3 regions of the Lysinibacillus sp. FSL K6-0075 genome follow, and region 2 is predicted to be linked to each of the others. Evidence: riboswitches for the same ligand, from Rfam matches in the RefSeq annotation. Region 2 holds a riboswitch; each other region holds the start of a gene.
What was found. Region 2 has a riboswitch for S-adenosylmethionine ahead of MHB65_RS23565 (cyclase family protein). Riboswitches for the same ligand answer to the same signal wherever they lie in the genome.
Positions count from the first base shown of each region.

Region 1 (11,285 bases), 330 kb from region 2:
AAACAGCCATCTCCCTTGCAGAGATGGCTGTTATCAACTAAGCGGCAATACTGCCTCTTGCTTTGCGTTTTATAATTTCATTTACCTCTTTAAACGTAACAAATTTACCTTGTTCTTCATCATATAACTTGTAACGTAGTGATTCTAAACTTGTACGTAAAGTAATCGTAGTTGCCATGTGTAATGGCGGTGTTTCATTGTGTGCCTTTTCAAGATTATAGTTAGGTACACGAGGGGCTAAATGGTGAACATGATGGAAACCAATATTCCCTGTTACCCATTGTAAAATTTTTGGCAATTTATAATATGAGCTACCTTCTACTGCGGCTTTAACATAATCCCACTCAGAATCATGTTCAAAGTAAGAATCTTCATATGTGTGCTGAATGTAAAATAACCAAATTCCTAAAGAACCAGCAATAAATAAAGTAACGCCTTGCACTAATAAAAACGCTTGCCAGCCCATGAAGAAAATTAAAGCTGCACAAATTCCGACCATGACGATATTCGTTAAAATTGTGTTTAAACGTTCCTTCTTCTTAGCATCCTTACGATTAAAGCGATTTAAAACAAGTACCATATAAAGTGGGCCTAAACCAAACATCACAAATGGATTACGATAAAAGCGATACCATAGACGTTGACCTTTTGAGGCTTGCATATATTCTTCCACTGTCATCATATCAATATCACCAATACCACGCTTGTCTAAGTTTGAGCTTGTTGCATGGTGAATTGTATGCTCACGTTTCCATTTTTCATAGGGGAATGATGTTAGCACCCCAGTAAAAAATCCAACCCAGTCGTTTGCCTTTTTACTTTTGAAAAATGACCCGTGTGTACAATCGTGAAAAATAATAAAAGTTCGTACGACAAAACCTGCTGAAATGGCACTTAAGCCGACTGTTAGCCAAGGTGATACATCCACTAACAAGTAACCAGCCACCCATAATGCAATTAACGGAACAATTGTATTTATAATCTGAAAAACACTTTTACGCGTATCTGATTTAGCAAATGGCGCTACATCTTGGCGTAACTTTTTTGTTTTTTCTTTAATAGTTGCCATCTTTTACTCCCTCGTTTCTTTTTTTCTTATGACCTCATCATAAAACAAGAGTACAAGTCAGCAACAGACGCAAACATCACAAAAAGGATATGACATTTGTCATATCCTTTTATGATTTCGGTCCAGTCAAATGCAATTGATAGAACACAAGGTCTAGCCATTGCTCAAACTTATAACCTGCATTTTTGATTGTTCCCGCATATTCAAAACCTAATTTTTCATGTGCTTTAATACTACCAATGTTTTCTCCATCAATGCCAGCGACAAGCGTTTTCACACCATTTTCTTCAGCAATCGCTATCAGCTTGTGCATAAGCTTTGTCGCAATTCCTTTTTGATAATGCTCTTTATGCACATAGACAGAATGCTCCATTGTATATTGATAACCTGGATAAGGACGGAATTGACTATAGGTAGCAAAGCCAGCGACAAGCCCATTTTCCTCAAATACAAGCAAAGGATTATCTAATACTTGTTGCTCCTTAAACCATTGTACTTTTTCATCTAAAGTTTGTATATCATATCGATAGACCGCCTTGCTTGTTAAAATAATATCATTATAGATGTCCAAAACCTCAGGTATATCTTTTTCTTCCATGAATCGAATCATCCTGCTCACTTCCCTTAACCAAATTGTCATCATCCGCAATGAAATAGAGATAGACAGTCATAGCATTGACTATCTATCTCCTCCTATTATTATGCCTTAAACATTGAAGTAGCGAGCATCAGGATGAGCAAAAACGATTGCAGATACAGATGCTTCTGGCTCCATCATAAAGCCTTCTGTAAGATGAACGCCAATATCCTCGGGTTTTAATAAGCCGAATAGTTTTTCTTGATCCTCTAAGTTAGGACATGCAGGATAACCGAATGAAAAACGTTGTCCCTGATATTTTGCTGCAAAACGATCTCTCATAGTGAAATCTGTTGCATCAGGGAAGCCCCATTGGTCACGAATTTCCTGATGCATACGTTCAGCAAAGCCCTCTGCTAATTCTAATGCAGTCGATTGTAAGGCATGGCTTTCAAGGAATTTACCATCCTCTTTTAACTGGCGAGCTTTAGCCATAACTCCCTGACCTGCTGTTACTACCATGAGTGCAATATAGTCCATTTCACCGCTCTCTACTGTTTTTAAGAAATCTGCAAGACATAAAAATGGTTCAACTTGCTGACGAGGGAAGGTAAAACGTTCAATTTCTGTCTTACTATCAGCCGGATCATACACAACGACATCATCACCATCTGCTTGAGCAGGGAAAAATTGATACAAACCTGATGGCTTTAATAGATCACTTTTTAAATAATCATCTACTAAATCCTTTAGCTCTGTTGCTCTTGAATCGCCCGCATCAAGCAATTGCTGAACTTGCCCTTTCAAGCCTAAATGGTGTCCCAGTAATGTACGCATATTAACATAAGGATATAAATGCGATACAGAGTAGTCTTTTTTTACATGACGTCGTAAATCGGCTGGTAAAAATACTGGCGCTCCCTTTACTGTTCGTACAGGCTTTATTGTTACCTCTTTTGCGGGACGAGCAGCTCTTTTTTCATCGGCCTCTAAACGTTTTTGACGGGATTCTTCAATTTCTGCTAAGAAATTTGCACGTGTCCCCTCACCCATTAATAAATTAGCTTGCTCTAAGCCTTGCATGGCATCCTTTGAATAAATAACAGGACCGCCATATTCATCTGCAATTTTTGTTTCAGTAAAACGTCGAGAAAGTGCAGCTCCACCAACTAAAATAGGTACATCAATCCCCGCCTCTTTAAAATCCTGAGCAGTAATGACCATCTGTTGCGCTGATTTCACTAGTAAACCTGACAGCCCAATAAAGTCTGGTTTTTCCTTACGAATCGCTTCAATCAATTGGGCAGGCGTTACTTTAATGCCCAAATCGACAACCTTATAGCCATTATTACTTAATATAATATCAACAAGGTTTTTCCCAATATCGTGGACATCACCTTTTACGGTAGCAAGTACCATTTTCCCTTTACCAGCACTCTCTTCATCCTTCTCCATGAATTGCTCTAAATGAGCAACAGCGGCCTTCATTACACCTGCTGATTGTAAAACCTCCGCTACAATGAGCTGGTTATCATTAAATAATCGACCTACCTCAGCCATGCCCTCCATTAAAGGGCCATTAATAATATCCAACGGTGCCTCAAAGATTTCTCGTGCAGCATCTAAATCCTCTATTAGCCCTTCTTTGGTACCTTCTAATATATAGTAAGCTAAACGACCTTCAACCGTTTTCGGAATATCCGCTTCCGTTTTTTCCTTCTTTTTATCACGATAAAAATCTGTAAACACAGCTAATGTTTCATCATTTGTATTAAATAGCAAGTCATTTGCAAGTTTAATTTCCTCTTCAGGAATGGATGCATAACGCTCCAGTTTTTCTGTATTCACAATGGCATAATCTAAGCCTGCCTGTGTGCAATGATAGAGATAGACAGCATTCAGTACTTCACGGCCAACTGGTGGTAAACCAAATGAGATATTACTTACGCCAAGTACCGTCAATGTCTGCGGCAATTTTTCTTTGATGAGACGAATGCCTTCAATCGTTTCAAGGGCTGAACCAATATACTGTTCATCCCCAGTTCCTACAGGGAACATCAACGGGTCAAAAATGATATCCTCCGGTGCAAGTCCCCATTTCTCAGTTAATAGTTTATAGGAACGTTCAGCAATTTCAAGCTTGCGATGACGATCAACGGCCATTCCTATCTCATCTATGGTTCCAACTACCAATGAGGCTCCGTACTTCTTCACGAGTGGCATTACTGCATCAAATCGTTCTTCACCATCCTCAAGATTAATAGAGTTAATGATGGCTTTCCCTTGAGAAAACTTTAACGCTTCCTCAATAACTTTTTCATCAGTCGAGTCAATCACAAGAGGCACCTTAACCTTTTTTACAACCTCCTGCATAAATCCACGCATATCGGCTAATTCATCACGATCAGGGTTGGCTAAACAAATATCGATTACATGAGCACCATTTTTTACTTGTGCACGTGCAATCTCTGCTGCCTCCTCAAACTTTCCATCAATGATCAAATTCTTAAATTTACGAGAGCCGATAACATTTGTTCTCTCCCCGATAAATAACGGACGCATAGAATCGTCATACAATAAGGGTTCGATTCCCGATACCGCATGACCATGTGTTTTTTCAGGTAATTGTCGAGGTTGTTCATCTTTTAAAACCTCGCGAATGGCTGCAATATGAGCTGGAGTCGTTCCACAACATCCACCTACAATATTAAGCCAACCCTTATCTGCAAAACCTTTTAATTTTTGCGATAGCGATTCTGGTGATTCATGATAACATCCTTCTTCATCTGGTAAGCCTGCATTCGGGTAACAGCTAATATAGCCTGTTGAAAGCTCTGCTAATGAACGAATATGATCTGTCATAAACTCTGGTCCTGTCGCACAGTTTAGGCCAACTGATAATGGTTTAATATGCTCGATTGAAATATAAAAGGCATCAATTGTTTGCCCTGCAAGTGTCGTACCCATTGGTTCTATTGTTCCAGAAATCATGACTGGTAGTTCTTTTCCAGTTTCCTCAAAAGCACGCTTTACGCCTAGGGTGCCTGCTTTGACATTGAGCATATCCTGACTTGTTTCTAATAACAGAACGTCGGCTCCTGCCTCAATTAATGCCTTTGCCTGTACAAAGAAATTTTCCTCTAGCTCATCAAATGTAATACCACCTGTAACTGATAAGGTTTTTGTTGTTGGTCCCATAGCCCCTGCGACAAAACGTGGCCAATCCGATGTCGAATAACTATCCACTGCTTGGCGAGCAATTTCCACTGCACGCTTATTAATTTCTTCGGCTTTTGCGCCAAGATCATATTCATTTAACACAAGAGGCGTCCCACCAAATGTATTTGTACAAATAATATCTGCGCCTGCCTCTAAGTATTTGTGATGAATTTTCTCAATGACATCAGGTCTAGTAAGGACAAGATTTTCATTACAGCCATCAAGCTCCTCGCCACCAAAATCCTCTGCTGATAAATTTTCGTTTTGTAGCATTGTTCCCATTGCGCCATCAAGAATTAAAATACGTTTCTCTAGTTGCTCTTCAATCGAGTGCTTAGCCATGTATACTTACTCCTTTTTTCTGTTCATCCAATTGCTCTATATATTTCATCAACTCTAGGGTCACATCATAACGTAAAAACGGTGTAATAAGGTAAATACCATTGAAATATTGCGCAGCCACTTCTACTAATTCTTTGGCAATAGCAATTCCCTCCAATGTTGCCCGTTCCTTATCTTCCCCACATGCCTTCATTCTTGCTAAGGCATCTTCGGATAATTTGATACCTGGCACTTCATGATGTAAAAACTCAGCACTTTTATAACTCGTAACAGGCATAATGCCGATGTAAATTGGTGCTTGTAAATGCTTTGTTGCCTCATAAATTTCTACAATTTTTTCTTTCGTATATACTGGTTGAGAAATGAAGTAGTCTGCTCCATGCTCAATTTTCTTCTCTAAGCGTGTCACAGCACGATCTAACACACGGACATTTGGATTAAATGCAGCAGCAACTGAAAAATTTGCTTTTTTACGAAGTGGCTTGCCTGAGAAAGAAACCCCTTCATTTAACTGCTTAATTAATTGGATTAACTCCATTGAAGATACATCATAAACACTTGTCGCACCTGGGAAATCTCCAACTTTTGTTGGATCACCCGTAACGGCCAACACGTCATGAATACCTAAAGCATTTAATCCCATTAAATGCGATTGTAGACCAATTAAATTACGGTCTCGACATGTAATATGTGTTAGTGGGCGTACACCGTGTGTACTCTTTAACAATGCTCCCATTGCAATATTGCTAATACGTGGAGAGGCCAGTGAATTGTCTGCCATCATGACTACATCTGCACCTGCATCATACAGTTGCTTTGCTCCTTCAAGGAACCCATCAATCTCTAAATGTCTAGGTGTATCCAATTCTACTATGACAGAGCGTTCACGTTTTACTTTTTCATGAAGAGGCTCATACTTTGGTGGCTCTGCTTCACGAACAATCTCAATCTTTTCAGGTTTCGCATGCTTCTCCTGAACCGGTGATAACTCTTCTAAATACTTCTTTGCTGCTGCAATATGTTTCGGTGTCGTACCACAGCAGCCCCCTATTAAGCGTACGCCTTGATCACGTAATTCGACAGCCGCTCGACCAAAATAATCCGATTCTGATTCATAAACGACACGTCCATCTTCTAAGTCAAGAAGTGAGGCATTCGGATAGGCAGACATAAATGCCTTGTTAGGAAGTTCTACACCTTCAAATGCTTGAATCGTATGATGTGGACCTAGTCGACAATTGACACCCACGATATCTGCACCGAGTGTTTCTAGCTCATGCAGGGCATTATTTAAAGACATTCCATTTTGTAAAACACCAGGCTCATGCATAGATACTTGTGCAATAATCGGTAAATTTGTTTTTGCACGTAGCATCTTTAAGGTTGCAGTTAATTCTTCAAAATCATAATAGGTTTCGAGTAAAAGGCCGTCTGGATTTCCTGCAAGTAAAACATTTGCTTGCTCTTCAACTGTCGCTAATATTTCATCTAATGTTGCATCACTTTTACGAATTCCTCGAATACCTCCAATTGTCCCTAAGACAAATTGACCGCCATCTGCCGCTGCTCGTTTTGCAATGGTAATAGCCGCTTCATTAAATTGTTGGACCCGTGATTCTAATCCATAGCGAGCTAATTTAATGGCATTTGCACCGTACGTATTCGTTTGAATGATGTCAGCACCAGCTGCAATATATTCTCTATGAATCTTTTCAATTAACTCAGGTCTCTGAACATTCATTTCCTCATGGCAATACTCCAATCCATAGCCATATAGCACTGTGCCTATTGCACCGTCTGCTGTCAATACATGCGTTTTTAACCTTTCAAGCAATCCCATAAAACTAGCCTCTCTTCCTATGTCTCTATATAATAATAAAAAGCCTTCTTTCATAAAAAAAGAAGGCTTTAACGATTCATCATTGTTGTTCCTTCTCATCTTCGACTCAACGGTCTTCTGGATTTAGCACCTGACAATAAAGTTGGTTGCTGAAGCTTCAATGGGCCAGTCCCTCTGCTTCTCTTGATAAGAATTAAGTATGAATTTTTTAAATAATTAAAAGAATCATATCGTTTACTGACGAATGAGTCAAGACTATTTCACATAACAAAGTTTTTTTCCACTTAAAACCTTAGAAATTGGCAAGTTCCTTCGCAAGCTCTTCACCAATTTTTTTCCCGTTTTGAATGCAAGCGCCGATACCTACGCCAAAATATGAGCACCCAGCAATCGATAAATGTGGATACTTTTCATGTAATTCCTGTAGTAATCCTTGTAACGCTTCACGATGAGCTAGATCATATTTAGGCATTTGATCAATCCATTTTGTTACATTCACAACTGTTGGCTGTTCCTCAATTCCTAGGCTTTTTCTCACGTCCTCTAAAGCTACAGCTGCCAATTCCTCATCCGTCATGGCACGTAGTTGCTCATAGGCTGGATTGATGCTCTTATAAAAGAGTCGTACAAGTAATTTATGTTCTTTCGATGTATGCTTCCATTTACGACTCGTCCAGGTTGCTGCATTACAAGTAACATCCGAATTATGCGAAACAATATAGCCCGTTCCATCTGCTGGCAATCTAGAGTCTGGCACATCAAAGCCTAAATAGATGGTAATGGCTGACGCTGTGGTAAATTGGTCAAAATAGCGGTTTAAAGATTCATCCTGTAGTAGATTTTGAACAGCATCATTCGGTAATGCTAAAACGACAAAATCTGTCTCAATATTTTCACCATTAGCTAAGGAAATTGTGTAGTTTTTATCTTGTTTTTGAACATTTAGAGTAGTAACGCCCTTGATGATTTCTACATCTGATAATGTTTGTTCAAGTCGATCAATTAAAGAAGATAAACCATTTTTAAAGGATATAAATTTTTTGTTCGCTGCTTTAACAAATTGCTCACGATTCGCATCAAAACCTTTAATAATACTTCCATAATTATTCTTATAATCAATTAAATACGGTAAAGTAGAGCCAATGGAAAGCTGATGTAAATCTCCTGAATAAACACCTGCAAGTACTGGTGCAATTTGATTTTTCACCAGTTCTTCCCCTAAATAGTAAGTTAAAAATTCTCCTATTGAACTTTCCTTTGTGAAGCCGTTGTTTGGTAATGTTAAATCCTTTAACGCTTCTTTCTTTCCTTGCTCTGAAATAAGTGTACTTTCTTCTAAGGATGCCAAACTCATCGGTATACCAAATGTTGAATCTGTTGGTATAGCGTGTAACTCATTATTCGTATAAATATAAGAAATACCTGTTTCGTTGTAAACTAGCTCCGCTTCAAAATCAAGCTCCTGTACGAGTTCCATAACGCCTTGATGACGGGCTACAATAGAATCAGCACCTGTTTCCATAATGAAGCCTTGTTCATGTGCTGAATATAATTTGCCTCCTAAATATGTATTTTTTTCTACAAGCACTAGACGAACATCTAAATTATTCTCCTTCACTTGACGTTGTAAATAATGCATTGTACATAGTCCTGTAATTCCGCCGCCTAAAACAACAACTGTTTTCATAGTAACCGCCCCTATTTTTAGTTCTTTCTACAGTATAATCTTTTTTTCATTGAAAATTACGTTAAACCCTTTACAAATTTAGCAAAAATAGAGCTATTTCATCAGTGAAATAGCTCTCCTTAGTGTTGAAAAACAAAACAGTCAATTGAAAGGTAGAAATGGATTTCCGTTGCAGTCTACTTGCTTTCCTGTGGGCGAGCGCCGAATCGCTTCCTCCGCTACCGCTCCGTGCAGGGTTTCGCCTGTCTCGCTATCCCACGGGAGTCAAGTAGCCTTCCACTTCAACCCACTAACTTTTTAGCAAAGGTTTTCAAATAAAGTGAAGGTGCTCACTACTCTTTATGAAGAGGTGTTGTCACGCATCACTTCTCCACACTGAAAATAAGAGCTTATCCCCGCTAAGAATACAGATAATAGGCGATTTGATCGCTATGCTACTATGAAAAAAAGTAAAGACACTTTGCAGAATGGATGATTGGAGTGGAGCCAGCGTCACTCCTAGGGGATTTAGCGTCACAGAGGAGACCCTGGAACGAACGGAAGTGAGTGAAGCGGCTCCTCGGACGCCCCCTGGAAAGGACGCTGGCGGAACGGAAATCAACCCCTCACCCTGCAAAGTTGCCTTTTCTGCCGTTGACATCCTCTTTTTTCAACAACATGTAGAGCTATTTCATCAGTGAAATAGCTCTTGCTTTCTGAATCTCTAAAAGATCCATCCTCTATTGCAATATTTACACAACAAACATTTTAATAGGTACTATAGTGTTTAATACTTCTAAAAATACAAATAGATGTAAATGTTAGTAGTCTATCCTTTTAAATTTTGCGCAAAGTTCGCTAATTTTTCTGCTGAATTCGTTACCTCAGTAAATGAAGTGCCTAATTCACTTAATATGCCTACAATTGCTTGTATTTTCGTTGCCATACAATCATTTTGATCTTTTGCTTCTGTCATGGCTCCCAATATACTCGTAAATTGACCTTCAGTTTGTAACATATTTTCCTCACCAGCTGCTACTTCATCTTGAATATTTGTCAAAGAATGCTCTAATTTCTCGGTTCGTTCACCCGTTTTTTTCAATAACAAAGCAACCGCTGTAACTGATTCTTTTGTTTGAATCGATAATTTACGCACTTCGTCAGCCACTACACTAAAGCCCTTCCCTGCTTCCCCAGCGCGTGCTGCTTCAATTGCAGCATTCAAAGCCAACAGATTCGTTTGATTCGCAATATTGGTCACAACACTCATGATTGTTTCCATTTCCCTAGACATACCTGATAATTGTTCAATATTTTCTTCTATATCATGAAGAGAATGAATAATATTGAGCATATTTTGTGATTGATTTTTTAAACGTTCGCGACCCTCAAGTGCTTGATTTTCAGCCAATGTAGACACTTCGAGTGATTTTTTGGCCAATTGTTTAATTTCGTCAGATTGTTTGCTTAAGCAGCAAAATGAATCATTTGTTTCCTGCGAGATTGTTGCAAGAGCTTCCGAAGAATCTACAATTTGTCGTTCAATCGCATCTTTTTCATGCACCATTTTTTCCTTCAGCTGTTCCACCGTGTTTTCAAAAGCTTCTAAAACAAGTTGTTGCTCAAAATTACAAATTTTCGATATAGCTCTGATCGTATTGAATTGATCTTGTGGAAACTCTATATTTTTTTCGACTAAATCAATAAATGATATCGATAAATCTTGGAATGCACAGATATACCACTGTGTTCTAAGCCCAATGTGGACATGCACCTTTGCAATCTTTACACGTCTTTGGTAATACAACTCATCAATGGTTCCGTTAAACATTTCAATAATATGCTGCCGTAATGTTACTTTAAGCTTTTCTACAGAACTATGATGACTAATAATATCTACCAAATGATGCTCTGTTCCTATCATGTTGTAAAAACGGTTTACGATGTGATCTACATTGTCCATAACATATGGCTGGAAAGCTTTTAAATATTGTAAGTCTTTCTTCGTTAAGTTCAGCATATCAATTTGCTTCGCCATTGATTGGCGAGAAGACAAATCCATTTTCACTGTGTATTGCTGTAAATCCAATACCTTCGTCTTTCTCTGTTTTTGAAAAATCACACATCTTCCCTCTTTCATTCCGTTTACTTTCATCAGGCTGAGAAACATCAAATCCCTTTTAACATATTGATGAATACATGAAAAAATACCGATAAAATAACTTTGGCCAGATTTAATGGTTACATCGGTTCGTACAATTTCAAATGACACACTGCCTCCAAAAGTGTGTCGAGTACCCATTTGTTCAATCCTCATAAGGTCATTTGTTCTCAACAAACAGATATAGTCACTACATGACTAGCAGTAAATTTATTTACGTATGCTTCTTTTCAAAATCACTCATATACATTAATCATTTTATAAATGGCTGTCAATCTTATTAATACCATTATTTTACATAAAATGTATAAAAAGTCCTTGTTGTTAAATAAACCGTACTAAACAATAAAAAAGCTACCACAATACTATTCGGTAGCTTTTTTAACCATTTTTTTGTTTATTATGCTTACT
Region 1 is NZ_CP151947.1:4,358,300-4,369,584, forward strand. It holds gene MHB65_RS21760 (fatty acid desaturase) at 38-1,069, opposite strand; gene MHB65_RS21765 (N-acetyltransferase family protein) at 1,179-1,679, opposite strand; gene metH (methionine synthase) at 1,776-5,207, opposite strand; gene MHB65_RS21775 (bifunctional homocysteine S-methyltransferase/methylenetetrahydrofolate reductase) at 5,200-7,047, opposite strand; SAM riboswitch class I at 7,140-7,240, opposite strand; gene MHB65_RS21780 (protoporphyrinogen oxidase) at 7,340-8,734, opposite strand; gene MHB65_RS21785 (globin-coupled sensor protein) at 9,543-10,835, opposite strand.
Region 1: it holds a riboswitch for S-adenosylmethionine, as region 2 does, so the genes downstream of both, MHB65_RS21775 (bifunctional homocysteine S-methyltransferase/methylenetetrahydrofolate reductase) here and MHB65_RS23565 (cyclase family protein) in region 2, are expected to answer to the same signal.

Region 2 (11,285 bases):
TAATGTAATAGCTTTAGCCTCCGCACGCATTAGCGAGAGGTTTTTTCGCGTATTGGCCTTTAAACGATTTTTAATCATCGTTTTTGAATGGGCTTGTAAAAGTGCGGGGTGTGGATAGAGTTGTACAATATTTAAAAATAGTGCTGAACTCGGTGTAATCAGCTTTTCTAATTCTGGAAAACTCAGCTGTAAAATGGCATGCATTCTACTTTTGAGTAAAATGATTTCTTCATCAATTTCATCGTAGTAACGAGTCAGTGCACGCATCTGTTCATAATAATCGTCTTGTATGTACGTTATTTCGCGTTCCATTTTAAAATGAGTCTTCGCAAGTTCATGGGCATCACTAATATCGGTTTTATGACGACGCATCGTTGCCATCTGTAAATTCGCTTCAAGTGGATTCATGCGGCAGTATGCGTAGCCGTAATCTTTGAAAAATGCTTCGATAGGTTTTGAATAGGTACCTGTTGCTTCAAATACGATAGCTGGTGCTTGTCCATCTTGTTTTGACATCTCTACTATTCGTTCGTGTAATCGCTCAAAATCACCGCGTGTATGAAGTAGCACACCTTCGAATTCACATTGGCGGTGACCATCATAAATCGCAACAGTACTTTTTCCTTTACTGACATCTAACGCAATGACATGTTTCATCTCATTCTTCTCCTTTTGACCAATCATAGAAGCCTTCACAGTACCTTATCGATTCCACTTTCTTATACACGATCTCTTGGACCCAACATACTAAACTGATTCATATAAGGGCATGAAGTTAGCCGGTTTAATATACGGACTCACAAATGGTCCCAGAGGCTGGTCGGCTTTTCTTCACTTCTACTATAAAAAAATAGTAGCACAAACCATGGCCTTGGTTTGTACTACTAATGTTAGTATGTTTAATGCACAAGAGGTGTTTAGAATGATAAAAGGTCAACAGGTTTATTTAAGAGAAATTCGTGAGGATGATAGCGATAGTATTGTAAGATGCTTTCAAAATGAAGAAATCATGTATATGACCGGAACACGGAACATTTTAACAAAGGAACAAATCAAAGAGGCTATTATACGCTTTAAAGGAGATTCTTCTCGCTATGATTTTGCTATTTGCTTAGTCGATAATGATCAGGTGATTGGCGATTTGGCGATTATGGAAGTGGATTTAGATAATAAAAAGGCGATGTTCCGTATAGCTTTACATGGTATAGAGGATTGTGGTAAAGGTTTTGGGTCAGAAGCAGTTAGACTTGCTCAAAGATTTACATTTGAGGAGCTAAATTTGAACCGCTTAGAATTACAGGTCTACTCACATAATAGTAGAGGAATTAAATCCTATGAAAAGGTCGGGTTTAAAAAAGAAGGTGTTTTGAGACAGGCTCTGTTTATGAACAATACTTTTTCTGATGAAATCATTATGAGTATGTTGCGTGATGAGTATATGAAACTACAAAATTAGAAATTTAACCAGCACAGATTTTTGTGTTGGTTTTTTTTCTTAACGCAAGTATAATTGGTAAAAATTACTTATTACTTTATTTTTGTGTGAAGGACAGAAATAGTCTCGAAATTTTTCACTGCTGTATCATTAGTTAAAATGCATTCTAAATCTGATATAGCAAAACGAATAAAGAGACCTAGAATCGGTTTGCTGTTGTAGAAACAGTCACTTTTTTGCAGAGTAAAGGAGAGATGGTAAATGAAAATACAATATCCTACTTTAAAAATGCCTCTAACGATTGGCGTGACAGCACCATCTAGTGGAGTTGAACAGCATCTTCATCTATTAATAACAGAGGCTGAAAAACAATTAATACAAAGAGGAATGAAAGTTATTATTGGAAATACTACCTGGACGCAGTTTAAAGGTAGAAGTACAACAAAAGAAAAGCGCGTCTCTGAACTGATGGACTATTTATTGGATGAGAGTATAGATGTCGTTATGCCACCATGGGGGGGCAGTTTTCTAATGGAGATATTACCTCTAATCGATTGGGACGAATTAAAAAAAGCAGGTCCCAAATGGATATTAGGCTATTCAGATATTAGTACTTTATCTTTTGTATACACAACCAAGACAGGATACGCATCTGCACATGGAGTGAATTTTACTGAATTATCAGCACCTCAATGGGATGAACTTTCTTCTAAATGGATAGATGTGATTTCATGTAAGGTTGGTCATTCAATAACTCAAAGCTCTTCTAACTATTTTCAATCGAGCTGGGAGCAAGTTTATAAAAATCCAGCTACAGGATTCTATTTCGACAATGCAACCGAATGGAAAGTTCTAAACCAAGAGTTTAGTAATCGTATGACAGGTAGGTTGATAGGTGGCTGTTTAAATACATTGCAAATTCTTATAGGTACACCCTTCGATTACGTCCAATCCTTTATTAACGAATATTGTTCTGAAGAGGGAACAATATGGTATTTAGAAAGTGTTGGTATGGATGCAGCAAAAATTTACCGAGCTTTGTGGCAACTAAAGTATAATGGTTGGTTCAATAAATGTAATGGTGTCCTAATCGGGAGAGCAGGACTATATGAAAATCTAGGGGACTTTACATTAGCGGATGCACTACAAGATATCTTTGATGATATGAAAATACCAGTTTTCTATGAAGTAGATATTGGACACGTACCCCCACAATTAATTCTAGTGAATGGAGCAGTTGGTGAAGTAGTTATTGAAGAAGGAAGAGGCACACTAAAAATGCAATTTTGCTAGGCAACCTTCAAATTAAAGATGTACTTTATGTAGCATACAAGTTTAGATACTGCTGACGATAGTGGTAGTTTTACTAAAAAATGGCTGTTAGGAAATAAAAGGGGACCCTGATGAGGCCCCCTTTTATTTTAAGCATGTTCAGGAGAAGAAATGGTTCTTGGATTTTTCCTAATGTATAGGTAAATAAGCAAGGCTGTAATTCCTTCTGCTACTGGGAAGGTCCACCAAATCGCCTGTGAGCCAAGTACCTTAGGTAGTATGATGAGAGTAGGGATAAATAAAATAATACTACGTAGTAACATAATTGTTGTGGCAATACGAATTTTTTCAATGGATTGAAAGAATTCTGCGAACACCATGTTGATTCCTAAAAATACATAGCCAATGGCGAAATGCACAAAGCCTTGTGCTGCCATACTGCGAATTTCAAATGAGCTATCTCCGAATAAAGCCATTAATTGTGAAGGGAAAAGAAGAGCTATAAGGGCAGTCGTTAACCCTAAAATAAATGCAGTAGCTAAGGCGATTTTTAGTAAAGCTGTTAATCTTTCTAGCAACCTTGCCCCGTGGTGATAGCTAACTAATGGTTGTAGGGCCATACCAACCCCAAGAAAAATAGTTAGCAAGACAGTATGGATATAATTGACCATTGCATAGGCTGTAACGCCATTTGCACCTAGATAATGTAAAAAGGTAACGTTATACAAAATAATAATAACAGCAACAGAAGCTTCAACAATAAAGCTAGGTAAACCTACAGCAAACATTTTTTTTAGATCTGATAGATTAAAAAAGGAAGTGACAAACTTTAACTCAGCTTGTGGACGGAAAAAATGAAGACATAGCACAGATGTACCTATAATTGTAGCTATTGCTGTTGCTAAGGCACAGCCAGTCACACCATAATCTAGTACGAAGATAAAAACATAATTTAAGAGTATATTCAAAACAGACGTTGTAATTAAGCCCAGCATAGCTAACTTTGGGTTGCCATCATTTCGAATAAAAATACTTAAAAGATTTTCAATCGTGTAAAACACCCCAAAGAGCAAAATAACATGTAAATACTCCTGCACATAAGGATAGGTATCATCACTCGCCCCAAATATATAAGAAATGTCCTTTAAATTTAACGCGAGGAATCCAATAATCGTGATGACAACCACTAGCATTGTAGAGAACGACAGTGTAAATAGTTGATGAGCACGTTGCTTATTGCCCTCTCCTAAAGAAATCGAGAAAAGGGTAGCCCCTCCCATACCAATCCATAGAGAAATCGAAAGCAAAATGGAGAAAATAGGAACGGCTATATTCACTCCAGCTAAAGCTGTAGGTCCCACGCCATGACTAACGAAAATGCCATCTACCAAAATATTGATGGACATCAAAAGCATCCCGATCATTGCGGGGAATAAGTATGATAAAAATAATGGTTTCAGTGGTCTTGTTTCAATTGGATTAATGGTTGTCATAAGCATGCACCTCCAAAACCATTACTTTTTCCCCTTTATCATCTAGCTCACCATTAAATATAAAACCGAATTGTTTATACAACTGGACAGCTACAGCATTATTGTCATAAACACTTAAATATATCTGAAGACAGTTGAACTTTACTGTTAAATATTGAATAAGCTGCTGTAAAAAATGTTTTCCCAAACCTTGTCCTTGGTATTGTTCTGCAATTAGATAGCGATCAAGCCATACGCGTTGACTGTAATCATTATGAGGGAATATGCCATACATAGCGAAGCCTATAGCGGTGTTATCTTTATACAGACCTAAAGGTGTAAAACGTCGATCCATTTCCGCCTCTGCTAAGCATTGGTCTGTAGATTCAATAAAATGTTGCTGATTGTCAGCGATGCGTAATGCTAAAATTTCTTTCTTGTTAAAAGCTGTAATGTCACGAATCTCCGTGAACATAATGTCAAAACCTTTCTATTTTTATTTTGAATAGGTACAATCTAAAGTATATAGTAACTATATAGTCAAGGGAGGAAACTCAAAAAATGCTTAATAAAAATGTAAAATATTTTACAACTGGAGAATTTGCTAAATTATGTAAGGTAAATAAACAGACACTTATTTATTATGATCAAATTGGTTTATTATCTCCCATCATGAAGGATAGTAAGGATTATAGGTATTATTCACTTGCTCAATATGATTTTTTCGGTGTTATTGAATTATTAAAGGCAGTGGGGATGTCTTTAAAGGATATTCAGCAGTATATGGCAGAGAAATCACCTGAAAATTTTTTAGAATTGATGCATCAACAAAAAGAGCATGTTGCGAAGAAACGTAGAGAACTAGAAATGATTGAGAATATTATTGATGTCAAAATCAAAACGACAGAGGAAGCACTGCATCTAAATTTTAAGGACATTACGATTGAGTACTTTCCTGAAGATACATTATATTTGAGTAAAAATATCGAGAATTCTACAGAAGAGCAGTTTGTGAAGGCTGTATCTGACTTTATTGAGGAATTGGATCGCTCTCAATTAGATACGGGGTATCCCATTGGAGGGATAACAAGAAGAGAGCAAGTGTTAGCTGGAAATTACGATAACTATAGTTATTTATATATTGAGCAACCTCATCCAAGAGAAGGGCATCCTTATTTTAAGGCGATAGAGGGTGAATTTGTGATTGGTTATCATGTTGGCCCCTCTTCAAAACTTGGTGAGACCTACACACGGTTATTTAATGTCATGCATGAAAAGGGTTATGAGCTAGGCCAATATGTATACGAGGAATACATTTATGATGCCGTAATGAAAAATAGAGAAAACGAGTATGTAACCAAAATTATGATGGAAGTAAAAAAAGTGAAATAATTCACAGGGACTTAAAGTTTAGGAAATTTGGTAGTAATAAAAAAACATCTCCGTTTGTGAAGGGAACTAGCACAAATGGAGATGTTCGAATGCTATTTATAGTGATACGTACTTGCCCTTACATGGTTACGTTGAATTTGGTTAAACCACGCATGATCCTTTTCTTCTTGTTTTAATGTACCAACAATGGAGGAAGAGCAACTTACGCAAATTTTAGCTTGTGTAATCTGCCCACATCGTTCGCAAGGGGCTCCTAGATTAGGGAAAATGGAGTTCTTTAATTTCCCTGCTTTTACCCATTTGTAGAGCAATTCGGATGATACGCCTGTTAAAGCGACAACTTCATCGTTTGTTAAGTAGCGATTATTTTTTCTTAATAAAAAATGATGTAACTCTGAAAATATATCCTCTTCTCTCACGTCAATTTTCTTTTGAAATAGCAACATAACTAATCATCTCCTCGTCCCATTAATTAATGATTTCATTAATTGTTATAGGTTGTTCATCATATTTATAATTTTCCCAACGATTACGTGCAAGCTTGCGATATTTCGCCGAAACATTTCGATCAGCGATTAAGCGTGAAAATCCTTTTTTAGCTTCAGGGATATCACCAAGTCGAAGGCTTAATTCAGCATGTAAAAACTGAATTCTCTCTCCACCTTCTTGATTTGAGGCAAAGGATTTACTATAAAAGTCTCTAGCTGCAAAAAGGTAGCGCTTTTCGGATTCTTCGTCATTTTTTAATCGATAGAGCCAAGCAATTTTTAGAGCGAAATTCGCCATTAAAAGAGCTTCCTCCATTGATGCACGGGATACTAAATAGGCGAGCTTAAAACTGATAATGGCATCATCAATTGTACGTTCCTGACAGATATCCATAGGTTTCTGGAGCTCTTTAATGTATAGTTCATCAATGAGTAGCATGAAAGGTCCATATGTCCGTGTCATAGATTTATGATAGGCATAGCCACAATGTGGACACACGGCAACTTCATACAGCAAAGGGTTTAGGCCATCATAAACAGGCATGAAATCCGTTTGTTCTTCGATAATTTTATATCGATTAGGGCGAACTTTATATGTTGTAAACTGCTTTTTGCAAAATTTACAATCTACACTACTTTCATAGTAGTAAATGTTAAATGCCATAAGAATCAACTCCTTTGCGTGCTCTAGAATTTTATTTCTTTTGTTCTATTTATACGTAAGAATTTATCGTTCAATGTATTTAAGTGATTATCTTTTATTTTAACAATTTTGAGTTCTTTGGTATACTCCTTTAGAATTATTAAAATAAAAATATTCATGGATTTATTAGTTAAATATTATTATAAATACGCTTGTAATAGTTTTTATCGGTGTTGCGAATGGAAGTTATATAGTTTGCTGAAAGTTTGTCAAAATACTTTCACATATTTCATGGAAAAGAAATAATAAACTTGATTCTTGTGGTTCTAAATTACTATTTATGTAGGGGGACTCAAAATGAAATATAACATCGTGTTTTTTGATGTAGACGGCACATTAATTAATTATGAGGATGGCTGTGTGGAAGAAAGTACAAAACAGGCTATTCAGCTATTGCAAGACAAGGGAATCCATCTTGTAGCGGCTACCGGAAGACCTTTATCCATGTGCTCTGAGTTAAAAGAGCTGGGGATTGAAACCTTTATTACAGCAAATGGAGCCTATGTGAAACATAAGGATCTTGTCATACATAAAACACCCATTGCTAAAGATATTGTCCAAAATGTACAGGCTTTTGCGCAGGAACAACAGCATAGCCTAACATTTTTTACAGAGCAACTGTCCATGAATAGCATACAAAGTCCAGTAGCTTTAAGAGCGATGCAAGAAACTTTATCTTTACGGGATTTTCCACTTGTAAATGAAACAATTGTAGATGAAGAGGTTTTTCTCATGTGTCTATATGCAGATGAGCTGGCTGAAAAAAGATATGCTAGCCAATTTTCGAATATATTTTTGCAGCGATGGCATCCTTATATTGTGAATGTATTACAGCAGGATGTTTCGAAGTCATTAGCTATTAAAGCGGTACTGGATTATTTTAACATTAGCCCTGAGAATGCCATTGCCTTTGGCGATGGGGATAATGATATTGACATGTTAGAGTATGTAGGGTTAGGGATTGCCATGGGAAATGGTAGCACAGCTCTAAAAAGTGCTGCCAATTTTGTTACAAAGAAATCTACTGATGGCGGTGTCAATTTTGCTTTACGTCAACTTCAAGTCATTTAGAGTGCTGAGGTTAGACTGTCATGAAACTTATATAGCAGGTCGATTTTAATAAATTTTAGGTGGGATGATTTATGGCACAACACGTGCAGTCTCTAATTGAACATTACGGATACTTTGGGATTATCGTAATTCTAATTGGAGGCATTGTTGGGTTGCCACTTCCTGATGAGGTCTTTTTAACTTATGTAGGCTATAGTGTTTACCGAGAAAGCCTTGAACACATTCCTGCCTTAGTCAGTGCAATGATTGGTGCAGTTGGAGGCATTACTTTAAGCTACTATATCGGTTATCGTTTTGGCTTACCGTTATTGCAGAAATATGGCCCTAAAATTCATATTACAGAGCAAAAAATTGATTTTACGAAAAAGATGTTTACAAAAATTGGACCTACCTTATTATTAATTGGCTATTTTATTCCTGGGGTACGTCATTTGACAGCATATATTGCAGCTATTAATAATTATCCTTATAGGAAGTTTGCGCTTTTTGCCTATACAGGTGCATTTATTTGGACGTTCACATTTATATCATTAGGAAAGATGCTTGGGGAGAAATGGCGATTTGTTGGATACTATTTAACCCATTATAGTATCTATCTCATCCTATTGTTTATTCTAGGAATGCTTATTGCTTACTTTTTATTCAAAAAAAGAAATGGACAAAAATAAAAGTCGGTATACGCTATACCGACTTTTATGTTATGGCAAAATAGCAAATGAGCGCACAGGGAAGCCTGATGCTTTTTCTGGCTTAGGTACGATATTGAAGATGATAGCACCCTTCGCAGGTAGCTTGTCCAAATTAGTCATTAACTCAATTTGATAGGTGTCTTGTTCAAGCACGAAATATTCGCCATCTAGCTTGCCATTTTTACGAAAATCAGCGGCAGAGTCCGTATCGAATGTTTCATGACCAATTGCGCTTACCTTGCGTTCTTTTAGTAAAAACTGTAAAGCCTCTAAACCCCAGCCAGGGATGTGGTTATGTCCTTCTGCATCCTTATTACTGAATGCCTCCTTATCTGGCCAGCGCTTACTCCAATCTGTACGTAATGCTACAAATGTTCCTGCTTCAATTTCTCCATGCTGGGCTTCAAAATCACGAATATCTTCAACACTTAATGAAAAGTCATGGTTGCTAGCAGCCTCTTGTGATTTATTAATGACGACAAGGGGAAGAACGAGTTCTTTTAGTTCTAATTCTTCTAAGTACCGAGTGTCTCGTACAAAATGAATAGGTGGGTCGATATGTGTGCCATATTGACCAGGGAACGTAAATTGTTGGGCAAAAAAACCATCCTCATGAGAGAATAATGTTTCAAATTTAGCGTCCTCAAACATAAAAAAATGTGGTGAATTAGGGCCGAATGTATGTGTTAAATCAACCCATTGTTTTGATTTTAATAATTGCAAAGCTTGTAAAAGTTCATTAGACATCAATTTCCCTGCTTTCTGTTGAAATTAGTGGTAAATAAAAGGAGTCCCCTTATAGAAGAGGACTCCTGCATTAACAACGGTAGTTCTTCTTCTCATCTTCAAGGCGGATCATTTTGCCAATTGGAATTAGCACCATACTGTTGAGCTGGTTGCTGAGACTTCATCGGGCCAATCCCTCCGTCTCTCTTGATAAGAAAAGTGATATAAGAATTTTCAGAAATAACAATACAAATACTTTAGCATAGTTTTTTATAGTTTACAAGTTCACTAGGGATACAAGGTTAAAGTTTTTTCACCAATTTAAATTTAAGGTTACTCCACAACAATCATGATCAATAAGACGTATTCTAAAACTATCTGGTGTATAGTTTGCTTCAAATTTCATCGTGATGCCTGTTGATGTGATTAATCTATCAACCTCTGTTTTATTTGAAAGCTGTGCAGCATTCATTAGATCATGTGCAAATTGTTGGGAGCTATCAATTTTATCCGTAAGTAATTGAGCTTGCTGCATCATCGCCTTTATCCGTGTAGCTGAAATTTTCAATTTATGTGTGTCGACAGGTGGAAAGGGATTAGTGGTCGGCATTGCTAAATGTTGAGGAATAGGTCTTACGGCAAGCTGATGGACGGATGGCGACGTTGGATAATGATAGGGATGAACAAAGTACGGATAAGGATTGTAATACAATGTAATTCCTCCTATCCTATAGCTGATATCTTATCTTATGTAGCCAAATGGCTTTCGGTGTTACTTTCAGTATCAAGTTTGTCCTAAAACATTGAAAAAGGAAGCTATAGTGGGCTTCCTTTTTGTTTAGCCTAGGATATTCAAGACATCATCAATTTTTTTACTATGTGATAAAATGCCATAATTCATCCATGTTAAAAAGTCTACTTCATAGACACATTTACTTTTAACTGCGGCTAGGTTTTTCCAAGTGGGCGTTTTTAAAATAGCACGTTCCTCATTTTCATAAATAGAATGTTGTTTATCAAATGTAATAAACAAGTGATCTGCGTCTAATTGCAGCAATTGATCAAACGTCAGTTGTGCTTTACGTTGATTGTGCGGAATACTCCATACCAGTGGATGTGGCATTAAACCTAAGTCACGATATAAAATGGGCCCCGTATAGCCACATTCAGGACCAGCGTATAGGGTAATGCCAATGGCTGAAATACGGAGAAATGCCACACTTTGCCCATAAACGGATTTGCTAAGAATTTCTTTTGCTTGCTGTACCTTATCCTCATATTGTAGGACCACGTCTTGCATCAAGGAGGTCTTTCCTGTTAAATCAGCAATTTTAAATAAAGTAGATTGCCAGTTCTCACCAGGATGTGAGATATGGCAGACAGGAGCTACCTCATTTAAATGATGAAAGGATTCCCAACGCTCCACACCAGAATCTAGCATAATTAAAGTTGGTTTATAGTGAAGAAGTCGATCCATTTCTCTATTTTGTACATCAATATCTGGCACTTCTTGGAGACCTAAATAGTCTTGTTTTCCCCATTTTGAATGACTGAATTGAGCAATTGGCGTAATCCCAAGGGCGACAAAGAAATCTTCTAAAAATGGTGCAAATACACGTAGATTGCTGCTTTGATTTCTTCGATATTGCCCTGGAGAGATGCCGACCTGTTCTTTAAAACGACGATTGAAATAATACTCATTATTAAATCCGACAGACTGACTAATTTCAAATACTCGATCATTTGTCGTCATTAATAATTGCTTAGCTTTTTCAAGACGAATGTTATTTAAATAGTGAAGAGGGATTTGCCCCGTAATCTCTTTGAAAATGCGGGTGTAATTCCATCTTGGTACATCGGCTAATTCGGCCAACTGCTCAACCGTCCACTCTTTTTCAAAATGTTTATGTAAGTGGTTAATGGACTGCTCAACAGATTGGCGATCATTTTTTTGCACCTGCTTGGGTATAGCTTGATGTAAGAGCAATAACATCAGCTCTTGAAAGTGCACATGCTGCTCAAAAATCGTATGCTCAT
Region 2 is NZ_CP151947.1:4,684,468-4,695,752, reverse strand. It holds gene MHB65_RS23615 (IS110 family transposase) at 1-657, opposite strand, end outside; gene MHB65_RS23610 (GNAT family protein) at 923-1,456, shown strand; gene MHB65_RS23605 (S66 peptidase family protein) at 1,697-2,728, shown strand; gene MHB65_RS23600 (MATE family efflux transporter) at 2,857-4,200, opposite strand; gene MHB65_RS23595 (GNAT family N-acetyltransferase) at 4,187-4,654, opposite strand; gene MHB65_RS23590 (MerR family transcriptional regulator) at 4,741-5,571, shown strand; gene MHB65_RS23585 (hypothetical protein) at 5,664-6,017, opposite strand; gene MHB65_RS23580 (DUF2225 domain-containing protein) at 6,040-6,723, opposite strand; gene MHB65_RS23575 (Cof-type HAD-IIB family hydrolase) at 7,060-7,833, shown strand; gene MHB65_RS23570 (DedA family protein) at 7,905-8,501, shown strand; gene MHB65_RS23565 (cyclase family protein) at 8,532-9,269, opposite strand; SAM riboswitch class I at 9,359-9,465, opposite strand; gene MHB65_RS23560 (hypothetical protein) at 9,562-9,960, opposite strand; gene MHB65_RS23555 (helix-turn-helix domain-containing protein) at 10,087-11,285, opposite strand, start outside.

Region 3 (11,285 bases), 2.1 Mb from region 2:
GAAGTGAGGAATGGTAGTGTGCGAGTTGTTATGAAATGTAGTAGTGTCAAGGGAATATACTTTGAAGTGTATATGCTACATTTTGCACACGCTGTTATATGAAAAATACACGTACACGTACACATCAGTCCTCGCTTGAATATAAAAAAACAATGATTAACCTTGAAATATAGTTGAATAAAAAAATATCACTTACTTTTCGTAACCTTTTTATTTAATTGTAGATTATGTTAAGAAGGGAATAATACGATTCATATTTATTCACTGTTATACAATAAAGGTAACAACTATATCACCATCAAATCTAACTATTGAGAAGTTGAATAAATGCAGTAGTACCAATGGTTTGTGGTGATAAAATTAGTTTTAGTTTACATAAGATAGATTATGGGCAGTTATTGATATATCAACGTTTGTGGGGTGTTTATATATGAGTCGTACAAATTGATTATTTATGCAGTATAAAACAGTGTATAAAATGTTGAATAATGAAAGGATGAGAGCATGAATATTACAAACTTACAGCGATTAAAGATGGACATAAATGGTATTGAATTAGATGATACACAACTTACCGTATACCTTGCAGAAAACGGACTACAAGCGACTGCACAATATAATACAGATGATACGTCTAACTTGAAAGGTATCTATGCTACTGCTCTATCAGTGTTAGAAGGACTGGCTAACAACCCTACAATGATGAAGGCTATTAAACTTGATGATATGACGGTCAGTGAGTTCAGTGACAACATAATGAAACGTATAGACCAACTAGACAATAAGATTAGACAGATTAAAGTAAGCAATAATAGTAGCAGCACATTCCTTTTATACAATTGAGAGGTGATTAAATGGAATTATTTGATGATAAATTAATTCAACATACGATAAAAGCTATCCAATCACCATACCAATTTAATATGTATGAGAAAAATCCATTTACGATCAATGCCGTAATTAGTAACGCTACATTTTCACCTAACTCTACGTTTCATATTCATTCATTAGACGTTTTTAATTGCGGGGACTATACAACTATCAATAATCCTAACAACGTCTATATGGTTACGTCAGACGTTTTAACAATGCGTGGTGGTAAATACAAGGCAACGTTAGAGTATTGCAACTATTTGATTGTCGAGTGGAAAACAGAAAAAGTTTTAATCGGCAAAGATGCTTTAGGTAGACCCGTTTACGAAGAACAACAAGTAAAAGTTGGGGAGATACCATGTATTTTACGATACAAAGACATGACGTATACAACCAATGATAGCATTAATCTAACTAAACCTATTTATCAAATTATAGTTAGAGACACTGACGCAAGCCGTAAAAATTTTAAATTGAATGAAAATCCTTATGGTGATGTGACAATTTATGACACAACTTATCGTATTATTGACGTAGATTACAGTAAAAAGGGAATTATCAATATAAGATTAGAAAAACGTTGACAAATGCACGATACCCCAAACTTTTTATTTCGCTTGCTACCTTATCATATTTCACACGCCCATAAAAATAGTTGTTCCCTTATACCTCTTTTATTAGTAATATGTAACTAAAATAGATAATATGGGGTGTTAGATTAAATGTGGCCATTAATATTATTGGTAATTTTAATAATTTTATTTATTATATGGTATATCACAATATTTTCTAAGGGGAAAAATGAAGTTAAAGAGATAGAAAATAATATAAGAATGACGCTTGATGAAGTTGGTATAAAAGATGATGCTTACTGGTCAAGTCGTGATTTATTAGTTGATAGGATGGTACTTTCAATTAATGAAATTACAGAAGAAGTAATCATTGTGAAAATACCTAAATTATCGAAAGAGTACAGGCAACCTGATGTACAAAAAATAAAATTTCAAGAAATTATAGAGGTAAAAGTTATTTCTAACTCTAATACAGTAACGTCAACGTCTAGGGTATCACAGGTAGGCGGTGCATTAGTTGGTGGCGTATTAGCGGGTGGTGTTGGTGCATTAATAGGTGGATTGAGTGGACAAACAAAGTCTAAAGAAACTATTAAGGATATAAAACTTGAAATTGTGGTAAATAATATTTCAAATCCTATTATTGAAGTTCCGTTTTATGAGACAAAAATATCTGAATTAAAATCAGGAACACCGAAGTATGAGCAAATTATCAAAGAAATTAATCTTTGGTATAGGAAGTTTACAGTGATATTACACAAACAATCTACACTAAAATGATTAGGTTGTTTATTTAATAAAATTGATTGATTTTGATATTTATAGGCGTTACTATTAAATGGATAATGTGCTTAATTTTCACTGTTTCAACTTCTTTCCTTTTTGTGGAATAGAAATGAAATGACTACAGTATTTTGCTGTAGTCTTTTTTTCTTTCATGAAATAAATATCCTTTTTTTACTTAAATTAAAAATTTTAACTTAATTTATTTATATACACTTCTTTTTTTCAGAAGTATGAGTTATAATGAAGATTACATAGATTTTATAAGAAGTGGAATAAACAAATAGGCAAATGTAATACTCCCATACTAAAACTAGTTAGATTCATACAATATTTCATAATTACGGCATGTTTACCATAAATTTTAAATGTAGAAACACCACATATAGCAAGCTTAGTGTACATCAAATGAGCAAGGAACATGCACATGAATCACAAAATATTCTATGAATTATTGATATTCTAACTAGTTCGTGTTACAATTCAAGATAATTAAATAATCTTATCAAGAGAAGCTGAGGGATTTGGCCCGATGACGCTTCAGCAACCTCTAACAATTGTTAGAAAGGTGCTAATTCCAGCAAAGGATTTTTTCCTTTGAGAGATAAGAGTGGACGTGAAAAAATCCTTCTCATTCTATCTCGTATGGAATGAGGAGGATTTTTTAATTTAGTTGCATTCTTTGCAAGCAAGGTTTGCTAAAAAAAGAGAGTGATTATAGAGAGGGGAAAGCAAGATGCCAATTAATATTCCGAAAAATTTACCAGCTGGAGAACATTTACGTGAGGAAAAAATCTTCGTCATGGAAGAGGATCGAGCGAAAACACAGCAAATCCGTCCATTAAATATATTAATACTAAATTTAATGCCTGAAAAAGAAAAAACAGAGCTTCAATTACTACGTTTATTAGGGAATACACCACTGCAGGTGAATATTACCTTTTTAAATACGGCCACACATGAGTCGAAAAATGTGAGTAAATCTCATTTGCAGCTATTTTACACAACGTTCAACCAAATTCGTCACCGACGCTATGATGGCATGATTATTACTGGGGCACCTGTAGAAAAAATGGCATTTGAAGATGTCAACTATTGGCAGGAAATTTCAGAAATTATGGATTGGTCTAAAAAGAATGTGACATCCGTGCTACATATATGTTGGGGGGCACAGGCTGCATTGTATCACCATTATGGCATTGGAAAGGTCGAGCTTGCTGCTAAATGCTCAGGCGTCTATTCCCATGTAATTACAGATTTAACGGTGGATTTAGTGCGCGGCTTTAGCGATTTATTTACTGCGCCTCATTCTCGCTATACATCTGTTTCCATTGACGAGGTTCGCAATCATCCAGACCTACGATTATTATCCTATTCAGAGGATGCAGGGGTATTCATCGTACAATCAAAAGATAATAAAAATATTATGATTACGGGGCATCTGGAGTATGATGCGACAACACTAGCCGATGAATATAGCCGTGATGTGGCGAAGGGCATAGATATCGATGTTCCTGTGAATTACTTCCCGAATGATGATCCGAAACAAGAGCCGATGAATACATGGCGTGCCCATACGCATTTATTATTCTCTAACTGGTTGAACTACTATGTCTACCAAGAAACACCATACGAATGGGATTTTGTAGATGAAATCGAATATCATATCTAATTAATAAAAAGTCTAATTTCTTTTCTAAACGTAGAAGAAATTAGACTTTTTGATTTTCCTTCGTTGTATCCTGTTGGGGTGTTTCGGTATTTTGAGCCTTAGATTTACGATTTCGAATAACTGCCACAATCAACAAAAGTATGGGTAATAAAATGGTGAAGATAAAGGAAAAGATAGGCCAAATTTCATTATTATAATTAGTAGAATGCACAATATCTGGATGAACAATTTGAGAAAGTCCAATGATAATGATGCCCATCGGTAAAATAAGCGGACGATGATCCTTGATCTTCAAAATTTGGGCAAGGCCAACAACGGTCGTATAGAAATACATAAATGTGCGAATATAAATAGACGAAATCCACATAAATGCCATAATAATTTCAATACGCTGCAAAAAATTCCCTATGGATATTCTTTGCGCTAAGGCATAGCTGGGAAATGTCCTAGATGCTGTGTTTTCAGGCCCTAAGACAAGAATCGATAGGACAATCAACGTAATTAAGACGACACCACCAAGGATGGTCCCAATATATAGCCCTTTCTGTGCAGATGGCTGTACATTGACGCCAGCGGGATATAGCATCAATAACACGAGTAATGGAAAGGAAAAGATACTCATAAAGCGTGCAATACTATAAAACATAGATGTTTTGGTTGCTTCTAGTAGAGGCTGAATATTCTCAAATGTAATTTGAGGGGTAATACAAACGACGAAAAAAATAAAGATAAAGATAAACAACGGAAAGAGAATTTCTGCTGAACGGGCAAACGTCTCTATCCCTAGATACGCGGCATACATAATAATGATACTGAACAGTAGGGCGAATGCTAATGTCGGTGTTTCTGGCATAACTTCGGTTTTCATAAAAATACCAATAAAATAAAGTAACTCTCCAGTGGAGAAAAAGGTGAGAATGAGAAAGCAAATGGCTGTGATTTTCCCAAAAAAACGACCAAGAATTTTTTCATTCGCCTCTATAAAATTAAGAGAGGGTGTTTGATTGGCAAGTGTTAAGAATAACTTTATGACCAGTAAACTAAGCACAACACCAATGCTTGCTGCAACCCAAGCATCTTGCTTAGCAGCGCCCGTAATACTTGAAGGGATAATTAAAATTGCTGTACCGATAGAATAGAGGAAGGTAACGATTGTAAACTGTCTTGAACTAATGATCTCTTTTTCCATCTAGCTACCCTCCGTTTCTCAGTCCATCTTTTTATTTTGTGAATGACACAATGTAATCCTTAATTGGTGTGAAGATAAAGGTAATTAAATCTAATGGGCTTGGAATATGGACTTTCAGGGCAATGGCCATATTTAAAGCAGTTCCAATGAGTAGCAAAAAGGAGAAGACAATAATGGTTTTTTTATCCTGTTGCTTTTTGAACTTTGGAATAAATAGAAGTGCAACGATGATTGAGATGATCAAGATAGCTACAGCTAGCACCATTTCATTACTCCTCCTTTGGCTTGTTTAATAATGAATTTTGCATCGTACCCAATCCTTGTGTTGTTACCTTCACGTGAACAGCCACTGGCAAATCGGGAAAGAGGGAAGCCCACTCATCCTTGATTTTTCCCCACTGCTTTGCATCTGCACGATGTAGGGCATCACCAAAACCAAAAACATCGATTTCATATTGCTGTTGCATTATCTCTAATGTTTTTTCAATGCGTTCATCGATACCCTGGGCTGTTTTTTTATTAACGTAATCAATCGATTTATTTTTGGTGAGATTGATATCACATTCGACCTCTCCAACATTCTGCTCAACATTAATATGAACATCGATTTTCGGCTTCCCATTTTTAAATGACCCTTTCACTTTTGTAGTGGATTGGGTGATTTCCGTAGATAAAGTCCCTTTATTAGGACAGGCGATGATTTCAATCGTACTTTGAATTTTGTCGTTAAGAAAGCTAATGCCTTTGCTTTCACCCTCGGATAGCAGCCCCATATATTTATCCCCTTTAAAGACTGCTAAGCCCGCATATTGTAACAGCACAGGTGTTTTAACACGTTGCACATTTGTTTGATCTACCCCTAATTTCTTATCGCCATGAACTTCAATAGCAGAAATTAACGCCCCTTTATGCTTGTTGCTTAATGTATTGACTAATTCATCAATATTAACTGCTATTGTGGAGCCCCAAGCTCTCTCAGAGACATCGAGGGAATTTAACATTTTATTAGCTGGAACCTTTTCGATGGGTGTTAATACATTTAATACTTCCTTCGCTGTCGCTTCATGAGACATAATGACATCGAAATCCTTACGAAATTCATGGTCCCTTACAATTAAATCGAGTGCATCACTGATTCCTTCTTTCGCGAGATCTTCTCCTAAAACAACCACTTGAAGATGGGCAAAATAAGGCTTTCGTGCAGCAAGGGTCGTCATTTTTCGAATGGCCTCAAAGATGGTTTCGCCTCTAGAATGATAGCTAACAACAGGAGAGCGCTGAGTGGAAGCTTGTCGCACTGAAACTTCACTAGGATCGACAATTTGAACCGTAATTTCATATTCTTCGTCTATTTTGTCAATGCCCAGTGCTACGACAATGGCTAGTTCATTTAATTCACGCTTACTCCAGCAACCACTTAACAGTAAAGTGAGGATACATAGTAAGCAAATCCATTTTATTTTTGCCATATTCCATTCCTCATTTATCCAGTAGTTATTTCCTTCCTTTTACATTGACATAGTTATGGCCTCTAACAATATTTTTTTGATTGACTAAACGAGGTCGTGTAAGTAACTTTCTACGCGGAAACAGCACAAAGGCATCCTTCTGATCCTGTAATATTAACGGTGCAAAAGGGCTTAAATAAGGTACACCAAATGATCGAATGCTACATAAATGAAGAATAATGACCATAATGCCAAACATGACACCAAATAAACCAAACATAGCAGCTAAAATCATTAATGGAAAACGTAGCACACGAATGGTATTCGATAAGCCATAAGCAGGGAATAGGAAGCTACAAATCGCCGTTAAGGCCACAATAATGACCATTACAGCCGAAACAACGCCTGCATCAACTGCTGCCTGACCAATAACTAATGTCCCTACAATGGACACAGCTGGCCCGATTGTTCTAGGCATCCGTAGCCCAGCTTCCCTTAGTACCTCAAAGGCAATCTCCATAATAAGGGCTTCGACAACAGCAGGGAAGGGTACACCTTCTCTTTGCGATGCAATACTAATCAACATAGGTGTTGGTAGCATTTCTTGGTGAAAGGTGGTAATTGCAACATACAAAGACGGTGCTACTAACGCTAGACTGATACCAAAAAAACGCAAGATACGTACAAGTGAGCTAATCATCCAATGCTGATAATAATCTTCTGCTGATTGTAAAAAGGATGTAAATAACGCTGGTACAACTAAAACAAAAGGTGTGCCATCAACGAGAATCGCCACTTTGCCATCTAATAATTCACCTGCGATGACATCAGGACGTTCGGAGTTGTAGATGGTTGGAAACATAGAATTTTTTGAATCCTGAATAAAATCCTCTATATAGCCGCTTTCCAGTATGCCGTCGATATTAATGCGGTCTAATCGAGCTAATACCTCTGCGACAATTTTGTCACTGGCGATGCCATTTATATACATCACCGCCACATCTGTTTGTGTCACATCACCGATAACGCGTGACTTTATCCAGAGATTGGGACTTTTTATTTTGCGACGGATGAGCGCAGTATTGGTACGTATGGTTTCGGTAAAGGATTCCCTCGGTCCGCGAATAACAGATTCAGTCGATGGCTCTGTGACAGCTCGATCCTTGGCACTTCTGGTACTTGTCACAATCCCCTCAGCAAAACCGTCTAATAAAATAACCGTTTCACCATTGAGGATGGCATTGTAGAGTGTTGTAAAATGCTCGATATTCGTCACATCGCCTACTGTTAGATAGGAATTCCGTACATATTGGTTAATCGTTGTTATCTCAATATCTTGTTCTTCTTCAATATTTGCCATCAGTTTATCGATAACAGAATCAGAAATAGTGGTTTTATCCGATAAGCCATCGATGGAAATAATAGCGAGGTTATGGGGAACCGCTTCTCCAATCGTAATTTCGCGTATGATAATATCATTACTATGCCCTAGCGACTGTTGAATGATTTTTATATTTTTAGATAGGGAAGTATACAACAAATCGTTCGTTGTATGGGATGGGGAGGTCTCGATATTGTTGGACATGGACATATGTTTTCCTCCTCAAATGGACGTTCATTATCATTAGAGTGGACAATTTTTTTGAGAGATAAACGAAAAGGGGATGAAAAATTAGCAAATTGCGGTTAAATCACGTACTGTGCAACAATCGTATGCGGGTTTTTCAAGTTGTCTCGGAAAATTGTTCTGTACTAAATAAAAAAACAGTCTATCCTTTCATGGGCTGAAAGGATAGACTTGTTTTATGTACGATAGTCGTATTGTAATTCATCTTTACTTGTATCAACGTCAACATGTAAATTGTGATCGTTAAAGAACCAAAGATCTTTCTCGTCAATGTAATAGATGACGTCATCAATTACTGTCTGCACACCTATGGCAATGGGTTCCTCACGTGTCATGCCGAGTGAAAAGCCTTCATGAAACGGACTAGAGCCACCGTAGCGTGCATAAAAGCGAATTGTATCGCCAGGTTCAACTTCCATTTCATGTTTGAACCATTGTAGGGCTTCATCTGTCAATGCAATGTTCATTTCAAATGCTCCTCTCTTCCTACAGCCATTTTACCTTTGGTTCGGTGCCGTTTTTAATACGTGCAATATTGGCACGGTGGCGATAAACAATAAAGGTAAATAAAAAGGCTACCAAGATGCCTAATGCAAAGTCACCTGTAATAAAATAATAAACGATTGCATAAATAAGCGCTACTAAAGCGGCTATCATCGATGTTAAGCTAACGATTTTTGTGATTTTTAATGTCACAATAAAGGTAATAAATAGTAGGACAAAGAGAGGCCAAGAATAGCCTAATAATACACCCGCAGAAGTTGCCACGGCTTTCCCACCTCGGAAGTTGGCGAAGATCGGAAACATATGACCGATCACAGCGACAAGACCAAGTAATAAAGAATGGAGTGTACTGTCAGAGAAAACGGGAAGTGTCACGAGTAAGACAGCGGCTGTCCCTTTTAAGACATCCATCACCGTAACAACAATACCTGCCTTCTTCCCTAACGTTCGAAAAGTATTGGTCGCACCAAGATTACCGCTCCCGTGTTCACGAATATCGGTATTATAAAAAATTTTGCCTATCCATAATCCAGAAGGTATAGAGCCGATTAGATAAGCGCATAAAATAATAAGTCCATTGATCATAGCTGGACTCCTTTCATTCATAGTCCATCACTTGGTACTAATAGTTTGTAACAAGTATTTTACACTTTTTCTTGCTAATCTACAATGATATGAAGGAGATTTCATACGAAGCCTTGAATTCAATACAAAAGAGAACCTATTAGCGAGGGCTAGGCTTTTAGACATAAGTTTGTAAGAAGTGAAAAAACCTTTTTAAAAATATAGGCAAAAAGGCAATTTTGTCAATCGCTCATTCCTTTGGTAGAATAGAAGTCTAACTTTATCCAGTTTCATCACAAGGTACGTAGTAGTGCTTCCATCTGCAAGCAACACAAATTTATTTTGCAACTATATAGGCTTCGATGCGTCCAATGTTGATGGAAGCTAGAAGCAGTCTGCCTTGCTTGAATACCAATTTTAAGCAACTGTTGAAGATGTTTACTATTTAGAAATATGATCAAAACTGTGAGCAAATTATTAAAATTATTGGACCTGTCGCTAGCTATTGACAGGAAATGCTATTATTATTAGGATGAGAACATAAATAGAACATGCGTTTGTTTTTGGAGGGGAATTTTTTTGACGAATAAACAGTCAACTAGCGTCTATAATGATGACGCTATACAAGTATTGGAAGGATTAGAAGCGGTGCGCAAACGACCTGGCATGTATATCGGTTCGACGGATGGCCGTGGACTTCATCACCTTGTGTATGAAATCGTAGATAATGCGGTGGATGAAGCACTGGCTGGCTTTGGATCTCATATTATTGTCACAATTCATAAAGATCAAAGTATGAGTGTGCGCGACTTTGGCCGTGGGATGCCAACCGGTATGCATAAAATGGGCAAACCGACACCAGAAATTATTTTTACGGTGTTACACGCTGGCGGTAAATTTGGTCAAGGTGGCTATAAAACAAGTGGTGGTTTACATGGTGTTGGTTCTTCTGTTGTGAATGCGCTCTCAACATTTTTAGAGGTGACGATTCATCGTGATGGCAAAAAATATCGTCAGCGCTTTGAGCACGGGGGACAGCCTGTCACAACGCTTGAAAATATTGGTCAAACCAAGCAGACAGGAACACTTGTCCATTTCCTACCAGATGAAACGATCTTCTCTGTCACAAAATTCAATTATGATACGTTAGCAGAACGATTACGTGAATCAGCCTTTTTATTAAAAGGTTTAAAAATTGAATTAATCGATGAGCGCGAGGAAGGCAAAAATGATGTGTTCTTTTATGAGAATGGCATTGAAGCTTTCGTTGCGTATTTGAATGAGGAAAAAGATGTCCTTCATCCAGTGAAATATGTAGAAGGTATACAAGATGATATCGAAGTAGAGTTCGCTTTCCAGTATAACGATGGTTATTCGGAAACGATCTTATCATTTGTTAATAATGTTCGTACACGTGATGGTGGTACACATGAAACGGGTGCAAAAGCAGCATTGACACGTGTCTTTAATGAATATGCAAGAAAAATTGGCTTGTTAAAGGACAAGGATAAAAACCTTGAGGGGACAGATATTCGTGAGGGCTTAGCGGCCATTGTGTCTGTTCGTATCCCAGAGCACTTACTACAATTTGAAGGTCAAACAAAGGGCAAGCTTGGTACAAGTGAGGCTCGTTCTGCAGTTGATAGTGTGGTGTCTGAGCAAATTTTGTATGTGCTAGAGGAAAATGCGGAGTTATCGGCTTCCCTTGTCCGTAAAGCGATTCGAGCGCAGCAAGTACGTGAAGCGGCTCGTAAAGCGCGTGAGGATGCACGAAATGGGAAGAAAAACAAAAAGGGTAGTACGATTCTATCAGGAAAATTAACGCCAGCTCAGTCACGCAATGCGTCAAAAAATGAGCTGTATTTAGTCGAGGGTGATTCTGCAGGAGGTTCTGCCAAACAAGGCCGTGATCGTACATTCCAAGCGATTCTGCCATTGCGTGGGAAAGTAATCAACACAGAAAAAGCCAAGCTACAGGACATTATGAAAAACGAAGAAATTTCAACGATTATCCATGCGATTGGGGCAGGTGTTGGAACGGATTTTGCGGTGG
Region 3 is NZ_CP151947.1:2,631,520-2,642,804, reverse strand. It holds gene MHB65_RS12980 (hypothetical protein) at 505-843, shown strand; gene MHB65_RS12975 (hypothetical protein) at 855-1,457, shown strand; gene MHB65_RS12970 (hypothetical protein) at 1,596-2,225, shown strand; SAM riboswitch class I at 2,728-2,839, shown strand; gene metA (homoserine O-succinyltransferase) at 2,965-3,900, shown strand; gene MHB65_RS12960 (endospore germination permease) at 3,941-5,089, opposite strand; gene MHB65_RS12955 (hypothetical protein) at 5,121-5,354, opposite strand; gene MHB65_RS12950 (Ger(x)C family spore germination protein) at 5,359-6,558, opposite strand; gene MHB65_RS12945 (spore germination protein) at 6,584-8,128, opposite strand; gene MHB65_RS12940 (HesB/YadR/YfhF family protein) at 8,341-8,631, opposite strand; gene plsY (glycerol-3-phosphate 1-O-acyltransferase PlsY) at 8,651-9,253, opposite strand; gene parE (DNA topoisomerase IV subunit B) at 9,812-11,285, shown strand, end outside.
Region 3: it holds a riboswitch for S-adenosylmethionine, as region 2 does, so the genes downstream of both, metA (homoserine O-succinyltransferase) here and MHB65_RS23565 (cyclase family protein) in region 2, are expected to answer to the same signal.